3 linked regions of the Methylomagnum ishizawai genome follow. The protein of the gene in region 1 interacts with the protein of each later gene in a pairwise test. Links are inferred from orthologs where the notes say so. Each region holds a gene or a part of one and is shown in the gene's direction. Other genes may lie near its edges.

Region 1 (5,564 bases):
CCCGGTTATCGTAAAACCCGCCGAGGAAGGTTCCAGTATCGGTATGAGCCGGGCCGAAAATTCTGCGGAATTATTAGAAGCATGGCGCCGCGCTTCGCAATATAATTGCGCGGTTTTCGCCGAGACTTGGGTGACCGGGGCCGAATATACCGCCGCCGTCCTGGACGGCGAGCCGCTGCCCCTGATCCGGTTGGAAACACCTAATACTTTCTACGATTTCGATGCCAAATACCGCGCCGCCACCACGCGCTACCATTGCCCCTGTGGCCTACTCCCGGAAACCGAATCCAAGCTACGTGAGCTGGCCGTACGGGCTTGCGCGACCGTGGGCGTGACGGGCTGGGGCCGGGTGGACTTGCTGGTCGATGGCGTGGGCGAACCCTGGTTGATCGAAGTCAATACCGTGCCCGGCATGACCGACCATAGCTTGGTGCCGATGGCGGCGCGGACGGCGGGCCTCGATTTCGACGCCCTGGTCTGGCGTATTTTGGAAACCAGTTTCGATCCGCGGCGCTAAACCCGGATGCCCAGGTATACCCGGCCACGGGCGCGGCCCCAACCACGGCGCTTTCCCGTACTCCGGTTGTTGGTCGCGTTGGGGAGTATGACCGCACTGGTGCTGGTCGCCGCCAAACTGAGCCAAAACCGGCTGGAAACTTATCTACCCATGAAGTATGTCCGGGTGGAAGGCTCGATTTGGAACCTGGATATGGACGCCTTCGAGCAAACCCTGGCTCCCTATACCCATAGCGGGTATTTCTCGACCGATATGGAACGGATCGAAACGGAGGCCAAAACCTTCGCCTGGGTGGATAGGGTACGGGTGGAGCGGCTGTGGCCTGATACTTTGGTGGTGCGGATCGAAGAGCAAAAACCCATCGCCCGCTGGGATGGGGACAGCCTCCTCAACGACCGGGGCGAGCGCTTCACCCCGCCGAGCGTGGCGGATTACCAACATCTACCACGGCTATCCGGCCCGGAAGGCCAGGAAAAACTGGTACTAGGCACTTTGCGGGCGCTCAACGCCAAGCTGGAACGGCGGAACCTACGCATCGTCACCCTGAGCCTGAGCAAACGCCGGGCCTGGGTAGCGCGACTGGAGAACAGCGTGGAAATCGTGTTCGGCCATCAAGACCCCTTGGCGGCCTTGGAACGCACCCTATCCCTGCTGCCGCGTTTGGGGGAAGATCGTATCGCGGCCATCCAGAAATTGGATTTACGTTATCCCAACGGTTTCTCGGTCATCTGGAAACCCTTGGAACCAGAACCACCGCCCACCGGCAATCCCCCCGGCGGAGCGCTGGAACAAGCCCCACGGATACCTGAAGCAACCCTCGAACCGAAGTTTCGACTGACCCAAACGGATAAAACAACGATTCAATGGCTAGAAAATCGGATCGCAACCTGATTGTGGGCTTGGATATCGGCACCTCGAAGGTCGCCTGCATCGTCGGCGAAATCGGCGAGGACGGCGATATCGAAGTGATCGGCATCGGCAGCCATCCTTCCCGCGGCCTCAAGAAAGGCGTGGTGGTGAACCTGGAAACCACCGTGCAGTCGATCCAACGGGCGGTCGAGGAAGCCGAGTTGATGGCGGGTTGCCGGATCCACTCGGTTTACGCCGGCATCGCGGGTAGCCATATCAGCAGCATGAATTCGCATGGTATTGTCGCCATCAAGGACAAGGAAGTGGTGCAAAGCGACGTGGACCGGGTGATCGATTCCGCCCGCGCCGTCGCCATCCCCGCCGACCAGAAAATTTTGCACATCCTGCCCCAGGAATTCGTCATCGACCGGCAGGAAGGCATCAAGGAACCCATCGGCATGTCGGGCATCCGCCTGGAAGCGCGGGTGCATATCGTGACCGGCGCGGTCAGCGCGGCGCAGAACATCGTCAAATGCATCCGCCGCTGCGGCCTGGAAGTCGAGGATATCATCCTGGAACAGTTGGCCTCCTGCGCGGCGGTGCTGACCGAGGACGAGAAGGATTTGGGCGTCTGCCTGGTCGATATCGGCGGCGGCACCACCGACATGGCGGTGTTCACCCACGGCGCGATCCGGCATACGGCGGTCATCCCCATCGCGGGCGACCAAGTGACCAACGATATTGCAGTGGCGCTCAGGACGCCGACCCAGTTCGCCGAGGACATCAAGATCAAGCAGGCCTGCGCCCTGACCCAACTCGCCAAGCTGGAGGACACCATCGAGGTACCCAGCATCGGTGACCGGCCCGTGCGGCAGATTTCCCGGCTGAACTTGGCGGAGATCGTGGAGCCGCGCTACGAGGAACTGCTGTTGTTGGTGCAAGCGGAGTTGCGCCGCAGCGGCTTCGAGGACTTGATCGCCGCCGGGATCGTCCTGAGCGGCGGCAGTTCCAAGGTGGAGGGCTTGGTGGAACTCGCGGAGGAAATCTTCCATATGCCCGTTCGTCTCGGCATTCCGCAATACGTGACCGGACTCAACGAAGTGGTACGCAATCCGATCTACGCCACCGGCGTCGGTCTGTTGCTATTCGGCAAGCAACAACACGTCCAGAGCGAACCGCACATCGCCGTGGGCACCGGCTTCAAAGGATTGTGGGCACGGATGAAACAATGGTTTACGGGCAATTTTTGATTACAGACAGTTACGGTGGGGTTGAAACAATGAAATTCGAACTCGTGGATTCTTACAGCCAGAGCGCCGTCATCAAGGTGATCGGCATCGGCGGCGGTGGCGGCAACGCCGTCAACCATATGGTCAACAGCAGCATCGAGGGCGTGGATTTCATCTGCGCCAACACCGACGCCCAGGCGCTCAAGAGCATCCGGGCGCGTTCGGTGATCCAGCTCGGCAACGCCCTGACCAAGGGCCTGGGCGCGGGGGCCAACCCCGAGATCGGCCGCCAGGCCGCGCTCGACGACCGCGACCGCATCATGGAAGTGCTGGAAGGCGCGGACATGGTGTTCATCACCGCCGGCATGGGCGGCGGCACCGGCACCGGCGCGGCCCCGGTCATCGCCGAGATCGCCAAGGAAGCCGGCATCCTGACCGTGGCCGTGGTCACCAAGCCCTTCCCGTTCGAGGGCAAAAAGCGCCGCGACCTCGCGGAAAAGGGTATCGACGAACTCAGCCAGTTCGTGGACTCGCTCATCACCATCCCGAACGAAAAACTGCTGTCGGTGCTGGGCAAGGACGTGAGCCTCATCAGCGCCTTCGCCGCCGCCAACGACGTGTTGCTGGGCGCGGTGCAGGGCATCGCCGACCTCATCACCCGCCCCGGCCTCATCAACGTGGACTTCGCCGACGTGCGCACGGTCATGTCGGAAATGGGCATCGCCATGATGGGCACCGGCATCGGCCTCGGCGACCACCGCGCCCGCGAAGCCGCCGAAAAGGCCATCGCCAGCCCGCTGCTGGAAGACATCAGCCTGAGCGGTGCCCGCGGCGTCCTGGTCAACATCACCGCCTGCCAAGACCTCTCCATCGGCGAGTTCGGCGAAGTAGGCGAAACCGTGCGCGAATTCGCCTCCGACGAAGCCGTGGTGGTGATCGGCACCGCCATCGACCCGACCCTGGAGGACGAAGTGCGCGTGACCGTGGTGGCCACCGGCCTGTCCAGCCAGCGCCAAGCGGTCGAAGCCCCGATCAAGCTGGTGCGCAATACCTCCGGCGAGGTCGATTACGGCACCTACGAACGCCCGGCCAAATTCCGCAAGGAAGCCAAATCCGAAGGGCGCAACGAAACCAAGAAGGATATGGACCTGGAATATCTGGACATCCCGGCCTTCCTGCGCCGCCAAGCCGACTGAAGCGACGCTTTCCCCCGCTTCCAGAATGGGTGGCCAGGACCCGCCGCCCATTCCCCCCTTGCACGGTCTTTATCTTTCCAGCCCGGACGTGGCACGGGCCGTGCAGCTTCCTCCCTGTGGGTGGCCTAACCCACACGGACTCCATCCAATACTTCCAATAGGTGAACCGGATGATCAGGCAAAGAACACTGAAGAATGTCATCAGAGCGACCGGCGTGGGTTTGCATACCGGCGAAAAGGTTTATCTCACCCTGCGCCCGGCGGCGGCCAACACCGGGATCGTGTTCCGCCGGGTGGACCTGCCCGAGCCGGTGGTGATCGAGGCCCGGCCCCAGAACGTCGGCGAAACCACGCTGTCCACCACCCTGGTCAAGGACGGCGTGAAAATCTCCACGGTCGAGCATCTGCTATCGGCGCTGGCGGGCCTCGGCATCGACAACGCCTACGTCGATGTCAGCGCCCCGGAAGTGCCGATCATGGACGGCAGCGCCGGTCCCTTCGTCTTCCTGATCCAATCCGCCGGGGTCGAGGAACAGAACTCGCCCAAGCGCTTCATCCGCATCAAGAAGGCGGTGCGGGTCGAGGACGGCGACAAATGGGCCTGCTTCGAGCCTTACGACGGCTTCAAGGTGACTTTCACCATCGATTTCGACCACCCCGCCTTCCTCAAGGACACCCAGACCGCCAGCATCGACTTCTCCTCGACCTCGTTCGTGAAAGAAGTCAGCCGGGCGCGGACCTTCGGCTTCATGCGCGATATCGAAGCGCTCAGGAAGCGCCGCTTGGCCCTGGGCGGCAGCATGGACAACGCCGTGGTGGTGGACAATTATCGTGTGCTTAACGAAGACGGTCTTCGCTACGCGGACGAATTCGTCAAGCACAAGATTCTCGACGCCATCGGCGATTTGTATTTGCTGGGCCATAGCCTGATTGGCTCGTTCACCGGCCACAAATCCGGCCACGGCCTCAACAACCAATTGCTGCGCGAACTCCTGTTGCAAACCGACGCCTGGGAAGCGGTCACTTTCGACGACGACGAAGTGCTGCCGATCTATTTCATGCGGCTCGCCCAAGGGGCGCGCTGACCGCCTGTGATTCCCGGCGGGACGGCCCCGGCCGCCCGCCCCGACGCTTACAACACAGCCATTCCATAAGAAACCATCATGCGCAGGGTCATTTTCAATCAGAAAGGGGGGGTGGGTAAGTCCACGATCACCTGTAACCTCGCCGCCATCAGCGCCGCCGAGGGCAAGAAAACACTGGTCATCGACATGGATATCCAGGGCAATTCCACCCATTACCTGCTCGGCGACAAGGTGCCCGACCCCGACGCTACCCTGGCGCATTTCTTCAAGGAAACCCTCAGCCTCAACCCGTTCAGCAAGGGCCAGGAAGGACTGGACGACAACATCCACGCCACGCCCTTCCCCAACCTCTACGTGCTGCCCTCGCACCCGGAAATGGAACCCCTGCAAGGCCGTTTGGAATCGCGCTACAAAATCTACAAGCTGCGCGAGGCGCTGGACCAGCTCCAAGGCTATGAGCGCGTCTATATCGACACGCCGCCGATCCTGAATTTCTTCAGCCGCTCGGCCCTGATCGCCAGCCATGCCTGCCTGATCCCCTTCGATTGCGACCAATTCTCCCGCGACGCCCTCTACACCCTGCTCGCCGCCATCGCCGAGATCAAGGCCGACCACAACAACGGCCTAGAGATCGAGGGCATCATCGCCAATCAATACCAAGGCCGCGCCACCCTGCCCCGACAGATGG
Region 2 (5,428 bases), 1.4 Mb from region 1 along the record:
AAATGTCGATGCGACAGGCCGACTTGTTCCCCAACATGGTGATCCAGATGGTCGCCATCGGCGAGGAATCCGGCTCCCTCGACAGCATGTTGGGCAAGGTGGCCGATTTCTACGAGGAGGAGGTCGATAACGCCGTGGACTCCCTAAGCAGCCTGCTCGAACCCATGATCATGGCGATCCTGGGCGTGATCGTGGGCGGCTTGGTGATCGCGATGTACCTGCCGATCTTCAAACTGGGTTCCGCCATCTAAGCCTATGAATTCATTCGATATCCTGGCCGAAAACCCCGCCGGGTTCCTGGCTGTCGTCGGCTTGGTGGGCCTGACGGTCGGCAGCTTCCTCAACGTGGTCATCCACCGGCTGCCCATCATGCTGGAACGTTCCTGGAAACAGGAATGCCGCAACTACCTGGAACTGGAACCCGAGGCCGCGCCGGAAGCGCCCTACAACCTGCTGACGCCCCGCTCCCATTGCCCCCAGTGCGCCAAGCCGGTCGGCATCGGGGAGAACATCCCCGTCCTCAGCTACTTGCTGCTGCGCGGGCGTTGTTCCGGCTGCGGGACGCGGATTTCGCCGCGCTATCCGGCGGTGGAATTGCTGACCGCCCTGGTCTCGGTGGCCGTGGCCTACCGTTTTGGCTTCGGGCCACAAACCGCCGCCGCCCTGCCCCTGAGTTGGTGCCTTATCGCCTTGACCTTCATCGATATCGACCGGCAATTGCTGCCCGACAGCCTGACCCTGCCGATGCTGTGGCTGGGCCTGTTCCTCAGCCTGTTCGGGATTTTCACCGACAGCACGGCCAGTATCCTCGGGGCCATCTTCGGCTATCTGAGCCTGTGGACGGTCTATCAATTGTTCAAACTGGCGACCGGCAAGGAAGGCATGGGCTATGGCGATTTCAAGCTGCTGGCCCTGATCGGCGCGTGGCTGGGCTGGGACAAACTGCCGATGGTGATTTTATTGTCCTCGCTGGTGGGCGCTGTGATCGGCATCGCCATGATCCTCTTGTCCCGCCAGGAACGGGGTACACCGATCCCGTTCGGCCCCTACCTCGCCATCGCCGGTTGGATCGCCCTGGTTTGGGGCGATGCCATCAACGCGGCCTATCTCGGCCAATTCCACTAAACCCATGTTCAAAGTGGGCTTGACCGGCGGCATCGGCAGCGGCAAAACCACGGTCGCCGAACTGTTCGCGGCGAAGGGCGTGCCGGTGCTGGACGCCGACCGGGTCGCCCGCGATCTGGTCGAACCCGGCCAACCGGCCCTCGCCGCCATCGCCGGGCGTTTCGGCCCGGATATCCTCAAGGCGGGCTGCCTGGACCGGGAACGGCTACGGCGGATCGTGTTCGCGGACCCCGCGGAGCGCCGCTGGCTCGAAGCCTTGCTCCATCCCAGGGTCTACGCCGAACTGGAACGGCGGATGGCGGCGCTGGCCACGCCTTATTGCCTCTTGGTCGTCCCCTTGCTGCTGGAAACCGGTCGGCGCGGCTTGGTGGACCGGCTGCTGGTGGTGGATTGCCCGGTGGGTCTCCAGCGGCAACGGCTACAAACGCGGGACGGCATCGACGCCGCCCAGGCCAACCGCATGTTGTCCGCCCAGATCGACCGCCCGCAACGCCAAGCCGCCGCCGACGATATCCTCGAAAACACCGGCACCGTGGCCGACCTCGCCGGGCCGGTGGAACGCCTGCACCGGCTTTATCTGGCCCTCGCATCGGATTCCAGGCCCGGAAACGCCGCGCCGCCGCCATAAAACCGTCGCTATTGACTAATAAGGTCGATCAACGAAAATGTTGCCCGCCTATGGACGGGCACCCACCCAAGCCAAACCGGATTGGCCCCCGACATCCCTGACCGGATTCTTCCCCTTGAACAACTTCACTATCTACGAATTTCCGCTGAACGAACGGATCCGCCTCTTCATGCGCCTCGAACAATTGTTCCAACAGGTCGATCACTTCGTGGCCGGGGCTTCGGTCTGGGACAGCCGGGCCGTCATCTCGACCCTGCTGGACGTGCTGAGCCTGTTCAGCCGCAACGACCTCAAATCCGAAACGCTCAAGGAACTGGACCGGCACTCGGCGGCGCTGGCCAAGCTGACCCGCACCCAACCGGATATCGACCATGGCAAGGTGGAGACCCTCCTGGCCCGGCTCGACGCCCTGAGCAAGGAACTCTACGGCAATCCCGGCAAGATCGGCGTCTCCCTGATGGAGAACGACCTGTTCAAAAGCATCTCGCAGCGCAGCACCATTCCCGGCGGAACATGCAGCTTCGACCTGCCCGCCTTCCATTATTGGCTGCAACTCGACGACGCCCAGCGTCGGCGCGACCTGGAGGAATGGATCCTCCCGTTCCAGGCGATCCGCACCGCCATCGATCTTCTGCTCAACTTCATCCGCAGCTACGGCACGCCCGGCCTGGAAATCGCCGCCACGGGTTTTTTCCAAAAAACCCTGGACCACACCCTGCCCTACCAATTGCTACGGGTGGCAATCGAGCGCGGCCAGCCCTATTTCGCCGAGATCAGCGGCGGCAAACACCGCTTTACCGTGCGCTTCATGCGGCCCGACGCCACTGGACGGCCCGTGCAATGCCCGGAAGACGTGCGGTTCCAACTCACCTGCTGCCTGTTGTGAAGCCACCATGGCCACGACGGTGCGATGCCCCACTTGCGGCCGGCCCGTGGAATGGACCGAAGCCTGGCCGTTCCGGCCTTTTTGCGGCAAGCGCTGCAAGCTGATCGATCTCGGGGCGTGGGCCACCGAGTCCTACGCCATCCCGGCCGAAGCCGAACAGCCTCCCGCCGCTCCGGCGGACCCCGACACCTAGTGCTCTGTCACCCGTCGAATGTGGGGTAGAGCTTGCGGAGCTTGATGCGGGCGTCGGCGGTGGTGAATTGCCAATTGGCCTTGACCTGGGTTTGGTTGCGGCGCTCTGTCCAGGCGGCGACGTGGCGGACCAGGTCGTCCCGTTGGCCGACGCGCTCGGGCAGGTCGCGGGCCAGGGCGCTCAGTTCGATCTCGGCCATGTCCAGCCAACTGCCGTGCTTGGGCGTGTGGTGGATCTCCAAGCGCTCGGCGATCCGCCGGGCTTCCTCCGGCGGGAAGGCCTCGTACAGGCTGGCCGCCGAGTGCGTGTTCAACTGGTCCATGACCACCACGACCTTGTCCGCGTCCCGGTAGCGTCCATCGACCAGGTCCCGGACGATTCCGGCGAAGTCCTTGCGGGTCCGGCCCTCGGTGACCCGGGCCTCGCGCCATCCCGCCAGGGGCTCGAAGGCCATGAACAGGCTGCCCACCCCGTTGCGGACGTACTCGCTGTCGTAGCGCTCCGGCTGGCCGGGCCCCATCGGCAGGGGTTCGCGCACCTCGCCCACCAACTGGACGAAGGACTCGTCCAAGCAGACCACCGGCAGCCTGGGGTCGTAGGGCCGCCGGTAGACCTCCAGCACGTCCTCCATGTCGGCTACGAACTCGGCCGAGGCCTTGGGCGGGATGACCCACATCTTGCGGAGGTGGGGCTTGAGCTCGTTTTTTTGAGCGTGCGCCGCACGGTTTCGTAGGACACGGTTTCGGCGTAGTCCAGTTCGACCATCCGGTCCGCCAGCAACCGCAGCGTCCAGCGCGGCTTGCCCCCGGGCGGCTCGGAACAGGCCAGCGCGATCAGCCGCGCCTCCTGCTCCCCGTCCAGCAGGCGGGCGTACACCCGGTCGGTCGGTTTGGGCACCAAGGCGGCTTCAATGCCCTGCTCCACGAAACGTTGCCGTACCCGCTCCACCGTGCGGACGTCCACGTTCAACGCCTCCGCTATCCCGGCGTCGGTGCGGCCCGGACCGCCCTCGGCCTCGTCGGCCTGCAACAGGATGCGGGCATGGGCCAGCTTCCGCGCCGCGCCTTTGCCACTCCCGATCAACCCCTTCAAATCGCCCCGCTCCTCGGCGGTGAGCGTCACCCGGTATCGCTTCGCCATCTCACACCTCCGGTCCCTCGGTTTGGCAATGCCCGCCAAACCTTCAAGCCTTAGACCCGGCAACCTAGGCGTGATGCTGCACTAGCGCATTTTCGGTTTGGGTGTACGCAAAAATTTTTTGCTCCCCGCCCTTGAAAACAAACAGCCCCGTCTCTACTTCGCTAGCAGCCCTCAAGGGCGAGTGCTAACACCGTTCGGCACTCCAACAAATCGACGGAGGCGGGCCGCCTGACCGGCCCGCCACAGTTTCCAACACAACTCCCGGATGATCGGGAAAAGGATCGTAAACCATGAAAATCCGCCCTTTACATGACCGTGTCGTCGTCAAGCGCTGGGAAGAAGAACGCACCTCCCCCGGCGGCATCGTGATCCCCGATTCGGCCAAGGAAAAGCCCATCAAGGGCGAAGTGGTGGCTGTCGGCCTAGGCAAACCCCTGGACAATGGCGATGTGCGCGCCCCCGGCGTGAAAGTCGGCGACAAGGTGTTGTTCGGCAAATACGCCGGCAACGAAGTCAAGATCGACGGCACCGAATATCTGATGCTGCGCGAAGACGACATCATGGGCGTATTCGTAGCCTAAACCCACCGACCGCCAACCGACACATTAGGAGATTAAGCAACCATGGCAGCCAAAGATGTACGCTTTTCCGACGACGCCCGCCAACGCATGCTGGTCGGTGTGAACGTCCTCGCCGACGCCGTCAAACAGACCCTCGGCCCCAAAGGCCGCAACGTGGTGCTGGAAAAGAGCTTCGGCGCTCCCACCGTCACCAAGGACGGCGTGTCCGTCGCCAAGGAAATCGAACTCAAGGACAAGTTCGAGAACATGGGTGCCCAGATGGTGAAGGAAGTCGCCTCCCGCACTTCCGATATCGCCGGCGACGGCACCACCACCGCCACCGTGCTGGCCCAGGCCATCGTGCGCGAGGGTCTGAAATCCGTCACCGCCGGGTCCAATCCGATGGACATCAAGCGCGGCATCGACCTCGGCGTCGCGGTCGTGGTCAAGCAACTGCAAGCCCTGTCCAAACCCTGCACCACCAGCAAGGAAATCGCCCAGGTCGGCTCCATCTCGGCCAATTCCGACGAGAGCATCGGCCAGATCATCGCCGACGCCATGGATAAGGTCGGCAAGGAAGGCGTCATCACCGTGGAAGACGGCTCGGGCCTCGACAACACCCTGGACGTGGTCGAGGGCATGCAGTTCGACCGCGGCTACCTCTCCCCCTATTTCATCAACAGCCAGGAAACCATGAGCGTGGAACTCGATTCCCCGTTCATCCTGCTGCACGACAAGAAAATCTCCAACATCCGCGACCTTCTGCCGGTGCTGGAAAAGGTCGCCAAGTCCGGCAAGTCCCTGCTGATCGTGGCCGAGGACGTGGAAGGCGAAGCCCTCGCCACCCTGGTGGTCAACACCATGCGCGGCATCATCAAGGTCTGCGCGGTGAAGGC
Region 3 (5,641 bases), 290 kb from region 1 along the record:
AAGGCGGCATCGGCATAGCGCTCGGGATGGTCGGACAGCAGCTTATGCGTCAGCAAAGCGCCATCGGGACGGCGGGCCACGATGTCGGTGAAGGTGCCGCCACGGTCAATCCAGAATTGCCAAGTCGTCATAGGATTGGAAGGGGGAGGAAACGGCGGGAAATCCCGGCGGCGGGCGAAATAGTTGACTCTTTTGCTAGGATATGTAACCCTACAATTTACATGCTATCCGTGTGAATTCCAGGGAGCCACACCGTGCGCTTAACCACCAAAGGCCGCTATGCGGTCACCGCCTTGCTTGATCTTGCCTATCATAGCGAAAAAAGGCCGGTGACATTGACCGACATCGCCAAGCGACAGCATATCTCGCTGTCCTATCTGGAACAGTTGTTCGCCCGTCTACGCCGGGCCGGTATGGTGGAAGGCGTCCGGGGTCCGGGTGGCGGCTACCAACTGAGCCGCGACGCCGGCCAGATCAGCATCGCCGATATCATCGCCGCCGTGGACGAGACCATCGATTCCACCCGCTGCGGCGGCAAGGGCAACTGCCAGAACAGCCAGCCCTGCCTGACCCACGATCTGTGGATGGGCCTCAGCGACCAAATCCGCCAGTATTTGGATTCCATCAGCCTGCAAGACGTCCTGCAACGCAAGAACGTCCGCCAGGTCGCCGAACGCCAGGACAAGCAAGCCACCACCTTCGGCCTGGACATACCGCTGCAACGCGACCTCATGATGTGATCCCTCAAGACCATGGTCTATCTGGACCACAACGCCACCACCCCGCTGGACGGGCGGGTGTGGGAGGCGATGCGGCCTTATCTCCAGGCTTTCTACGGCAATCCATCCGGCTTGTATAAGCTCGGCCGCCTGAGCCGCAGCGCCATCGACACCGCCCGCCAACAAGTCGCGGCCCTGGTCGGGGCCGATCCTGCCGAAGTCATCTTCACCAGCGGCGGCACCGAGGCCAACAACCTCGCGTTGAAAGGCTTGGCCCAGGCGCTGCCGCCCGGCCTCGCCGTGGCCGGTGCCACCGAACATCCCTCCGTCAGCGAACCCTTGCGCTTCCTGGAACAACTGGGCTGGCGGGTGGTAACCCTGCCAGTGGACCGCGCTGGACAGCCCGAGACCGATCATCTCGATACGCTGCCCCGCGATGGCTTCCGCTTCGCCACCCTGATGCTCGCCAACAACGAAACCGGCGTGATCCACAATATCGGCCCGCTGGCGGAGTGGGTGGCCGGACGCGGCGGCTTCCTGCATTGCGACGCGGTGCAGGCGGCGGGCAAGATTGCGCTGGACTTCAAGCGCGGCGGGGCGCATTCGCTCGCGCTGTCGGCACACAAGATTTATGGTCCCAAGGGCGTCGGTGCCTTGGTGGTGGACCGCTCGGTGCCGCTCGAACCCCTGCTGCACGGCGGCGGACAAGAGCGCGGCCAACGCGGCGGCACCGAAAACGTGGCGGCAATCGTCGGCTTCGGCCAGGCGGCGGAACTGGCGCTCACCGAACTGGAAGCGCGTAGCGCCCGGCTGCTGCAACTGCGCCAGCGTTTGGAAGCGGGCTTGCGGGAACTGCCCGGAATCAACATTTTTGCCGAGCGGGCCGAGCGCCTGCCCAATACCGTGCAATTCGCCATCGCAGGGTTCGACGGCGAAACCCTGGTGATGAACCTGGACCGCCAGGGCATCGCGGTCTCCAGCGGTTCGGCCTGCGCCAGCGGCGGCGGCGAGCCCAGCCCGGTCTTGACCGCCATGGGCGTTCCGGCGGATTTGGCCAAGGGGGCTATCCGGGCCAGCCTGGGCCAGGACAACACCGAAGCCGATATCGAGCGCTTCCTGGCCGCTTTGCGAACCCTGACCAGCACCCTACGCGGCTGAAACCTCGTGATAAACTGACGGAACCCCGTCTAAAGCACACAGCCCGACTCATTCCATCCCCACCCAGAGGATTCCCCACCATGTCCATCATACTCACCGAACCCGCCGCGACCCAGGTCTCCAAGCAATTGGCGAAACGCGGCACCGGGCTAGGGCTACGGCTGGGCGTGAAGCCCGCAGGCTGCACCGGCTTCGCCTATGTGGTCGATTACGCCGACGCCATCGAGGCCGACGATACGGTGTTCGAGCAGCACGGGGCCAAGGTCGTGGTCAAACAAGGCGACCTTGCCTACCTGGACGGCGTCGAAATCGATTTCCGCCGCGAAGGCATCAGCGAAGCCTTCAAATTCCACAACCCCAATATCAAGGCCACCTGCGGCTGTGGCGAAAGTTTCGCGGTCTGACGCGGCTTTTCTTACTTCCCGCACATAATTCCAGTAAAATCCGCGACTTTTACCCGCAACCCAAGAACCCAGGAGATTCCATGGCGGTCGAACGCACCATTTCCATCATCAAGCCCGACGCTGTTGCCAAGAACGTGATCGGCGCGATCTACAGCCGCTTCGAGCAGGCCGGCCTCCAGATCGTGGCGGCCAAGATGCTGCACCTCAGCCGCGAACAGGCCGAGGGCTTCTACGCCGTCCACCGCGAGCGCGGCTTCTTCAACGACCTAGTGGGCTTCATGATCTCCGGCCCGGTGATGGTCCAAGTCCTCGAAGGCGAGGACGCCATCCTCAAAAACCGCGAAATCATGGGTGCCACCAACCCCAAGGACGCCGCCCCCGGCACGATCCGCGCCGACTTCGCCGTCAGCATCGACGAGAACGCGGTGCACGGCTCCGACAGCCCGGAAACGGCGGCGCAGGAAATCGCTTACTTCTTCCAACCGAATGAACTCTGTCCCCGCACCCGTTGATTCCGGCGAAATCCCCGGAACCACCAACCTGCTCGGTCTCGACCGGAAGGCCATGGAGGCCTTCTGCGCCGGGATCGGCGAAAAGCCGTTCCGCGCTTCGCAGTTGCTGCAATGGATCCATCAGCGCGGCGTCGACGACTTCGCCTTGATGACCAATCTCAGCAAAGTATTCCGCGCCAAGCTGGCCGACACTTGCGAAATCCGCGCCCCCGAGATCGTCCTGGCACAGAAATCCGCCGACGGCACCTGCAAATGGGTGTTGCAAACCGACTCCCAAAACCGGGTCGAAACCGTGTTCATCCCGGAGGAAGGCCGCGGCACCTTGTGCGTGTCCTCGCAAGTCGGCTGCGCCCTGGAGTGCTCGTTCTGCTCCACGGCCAAGCAAGGCTTCAACCGGAATTTGAGCGTGGCCGAAATCATCGGCCAAGTGTGGACCGCCCAGCGCGAATTGGGCGAAGGCCGCATCACCAACGTGGTGCTGATGGGCATGGGCGAACCCTTGCTCAACTTCAACAACGTGGTGTCCGCCATCTCGTTGATGCTGGACGATTTCACCTATGGGCTATCGAAGCGGCGGGTGACGCTCAGCACCTCCGGCGTGGTGCCCGCGCTGGACCGGCTGGCCGAAGTCACCGATATCAGCCTCGCCGTATCCCTGCACGCGCCGCACGACGAACTGCGCGATGTGCTGGTGCCGATCAACCGCAAATATCCGATCCGGGAATTGCTGGCCGCCTGCAAGCGCTATATCGGCCAGGATGGCCGCCGCAAAGTGACTTTCGAATACGTCATGCTGGATGGCATCAACGACAGCCCGGCCCATGCCAAGGCGCTGGTGCGCCTGCTCAGCCATGTGCCCTCGAAGGTGAACCTGATCCCGTTCAATCCCTTCCCCGGCACCGACTACCGCTGTTCCACCCCGGAAAACCTCCGTAGGTTCAGCGAAATCCTGCAACAAGCCGGGCTGATCACCACCACCCGCAAGACCCGCGGCGACGATATCGACGCAGCCTGTGGCCAATTGGTGGGCAAGGTCAACGACCGCACCCGTAGGCAAATCCGCCTGCAACAGGCCGCCACCGCCGCGCCATGAACGTCCACCGCTCGACCGCCTGGGTTTTCGCAAGCTTGCTCGGAGCCTGTTCGTCGAGTCCAGAAACCATCCAAACCTTGCCGCAACCCGCGCCCGTCAAATACAGCCCGCAAGAGGCTTCCAAGATTTATGTCGAAAAAGGCGTGAAATACATGGAAGCGGGCAGCTACGAAATCGCCTTGCAGGATATGAAGCGGGCCATCGACTTGGACGACGACAACAGCGAGGCGTATAACTCCATCGGCGTACTCTACGAACGCATCGACGACTATCCCAACGCCGACGCCAGTTTCAAGAAGGCGCTGTCGCTCAAGCCCGATAATTACGGGGCTCGCAACAATTACGGGCGCTTCCTGTGCAACCACGGCAAGGCCCAGGACGCTTTCGAGCAATTCAACCAGATCATCGGCAACAAGCTGTACGACCAGCCCTGGGTGGTCCTGACCAATGCCGGCATCTGCGCCCGCAAAACGGGCAAGAAAACCGAGGCCGAAGGCTATTTGCGGCAGGCTTTGGACGCCGCACCCAATTTCCCGCCCAGCTTGCTGGAAATGGCGAAACTGAGCCGCGAGAACCGCCAGCTCATGTCGGCGCGGGCCTTCCTAGAACGCTATTTCGCCGCCGCCGGCCCCAATCCCGAAGCGCTCAAGCTCGGCATCGAAATCGAAACCGCGCTGGGCAACGAGGAAGCCGCCCAGGAATACGCCACCACGCTCAGGCAGCGCTTCCCCGGCGGCAAATAGCCCCGAGCATCCGCCGCCCCGTACCGCCGGGGCGAATCTTCATCAGGAGTATCAATGGCTGAAAACATCCAGGCGATCCGCGGGATGCACGATATCCTCCCGGACCAAACGCCGCGCTGGCACCATGTCGAGGCGGTGCTGCGCCGGGTCATGGCGGCCTATGGCTACCGCGAAATCCGTATGCCGCTGGTGGAAAAGACCGAGTTGTTCAAGCGTTCCATCGGCGAAGTCACCGATATCGTCGAGAAGGAAATGTACACCTTCGAGGACCGCAACGGCGATTCCCTGACCCTGCGCCCGGAAGGCACGGCGGGTTGCCTGCGGGCCTGTTTGGAACATGGTTTGATCCATAACCAAGCCCACCGGCTGTGGTACGCCGGGCCGATGTTCCGTCATGAGCGCCCGCAGAAAGGCCGCTACCGCCAATTCCATCAACTCGGCGTCGAGGCTTACGGGATGCCCGGCCCCGATATCGACGCGGAACTGATCCTGCTGTGCCGGAGGCTGTGGCGCGAACTCGGGTTAGGCCACAAGCTGGAATTGCAGCTCAATTCGTTGGGCACGGCGGAAGAGCGCCTGGCCTACCGCGCCAAGCTGGTCGAATACTTCCGGGCGCATTATGAACAGTTGGACGAGGACAGCCGGCGGCGGCTGGAAACCAATCCCCTGCGCATCCTCGACAGCAAGAATCCCGAGTTGCGGGAAGTCATCGAAGGTGCTCCGGTGCTGGCCGAGGAATTCGGCGAAGAATCCAAGGCCCATTTCCAAGGACTCTTGGAACGGCTGGATGAGGCCGGTGTCGCTTATGGGGTCAATCCCCGGTTGGTGCGCGGGCTGGATTATTACTGCCGCACCGTGTTCGAGTGGGTCACCCAGGAACTAGGCGCCCAAGGCACGGTCTGCGCCGGGGGCCGCTACGACGGGCTGATCGAGCAACTGGGCGGCAAAGGCTCGGCGGCGGTGGGTTTCGCCTTGGGCATGGAGCGGCTCATCGACCTGTTGGACGAGCCCG

What was found.
Region 2: the proteins of ftsZ (region 1) and zapD interact in binary tests that used the Escherichia coli proteins (3 or more experiments, as listed by UniProt). The link is inferred for Methylomagnum ishizawai from one-to-one orthologs.
Region 3: the proteins of ftsZ (region 1) and rlmN interact in binary tests that used the Escherichia coli proteins (3 or more experiments, as listed by UniProt). The link is inferred for Methylomagnum ishizawai from one-to-one orthologs.

The regions. Positions count from the first base shown.
Region 1 is NZ_FXAM01000001.1:605,782-611,345, reverse strand. The notes cover bases 1,816-4,718. They hold ftsZ (cell division protein FtsZ), read left to right. Parts: upstream 1,816-2,645; coding sequence 2,646-3,791; downstream 3,792-4,718. Other genes in these bases: lpxC (UDP-3-O-acyl-N-acetylglucosamine deacetylase), read left to right, coding at 3,962-4,718; ftsA (cell division protein FtsA), read left to right, coding at 1,816-2,616. In the rest of the region: B9N93_RS02655 (D-alanine--D-alanine ligase), read left to right, coding at 1-517; B9N93_RS02650 (cell division protein FtsQ/DivIB), read left to right, coding at 605-1,408; more of ftsA, read left to right, coding at 1,381-1,815; more of lpxC, read left to right, coding at 4,719-4,876; B9N93_RS02630 (ParA family protein), read left to right, coding at 4,955-5,564. UniProt on the Escherichia coli protein: Essential cell division protein that forms a contractile ring structure (Z ring) at the future cell division site. The regulation of the ring assembly controls the timing and the location of cell division.
Region 2 is NZ_FXAM01000001.1:1,970,923-1,976,350, reverse strand. What follows is about bases 987-3,753. They hold zapD (cell division protein ZapD), read left to right. Parts: upstream 987-1,868; coding sequence 1,869-2,639; downstream 2,640-3,753. Other genes in these bases: yacG (DNA gyrase inhibitor YacG), read left to right, coding at 2,647-2,832; coaE (dephospho-CoA kinase), read left to right, coding at 1,130-1,753; B9N93_RS08850 (prepilin peptidase), read left to right, coding at 987-1,125. Also shown: B9N93_RS08855 (type II secretion system F family protein), read left to right, coding at 1-251; more of B9N93_RS08850, read left to right, coding at 256-986; co-chaperone GroES, read left to right, coding at 4,263-4,553; groL (chaperonin GroEL), read left to right, coding at 4,596-5,428. UniProt on the Escherichia coli protein: Cell division factor that enhances FtsZ-ring assembly. Directly interacts with FtsZ and promotes bundling of FtsZ protofilaments, with a reduction in FtsZ GTPase activity.
Region 3 is NZ_FXAM01000001.1:315,091-320,731, reverse strand. Bases 1,847-4,826 are described here. They hold rlmN (dual-specificity RNA methyltransferase RlmN), read left to right. Parts: upstream 1,847-2,767; coding sequence 2,768-3,886; downstream 3,887-4,826. Other genes in these bases: hisS (histidine--tRNA ligase), read left to right, coding at 4,684-4,826; pilW (type IV pilus biogenesis/stability protein PilW), read left to right, coding at 3,883-4,629; ndk (nucleoside-diphosphate kinase), read left to right, coding at 2,362-2,793; B9N93_RS01310 (HesB/IscA family protein), read left to right, coding at 1,958-2,281; B9N93_RS01315 (cysteine desulfurase family protein), read left to right, coding at 1,847-1,877. In the rest of the region: B9N93_RS01325 (hydantoinase B/oxoprolinase family protein), read right to left, coding at 1-131; Fe-S cluster assembly transcriptional regulator IscR, read left to right, coding at 255-740; more of B9N93_RS01315, read left to right, coding at 753-1,846; more of hisS, read left to right, coding at 4,827-5,641.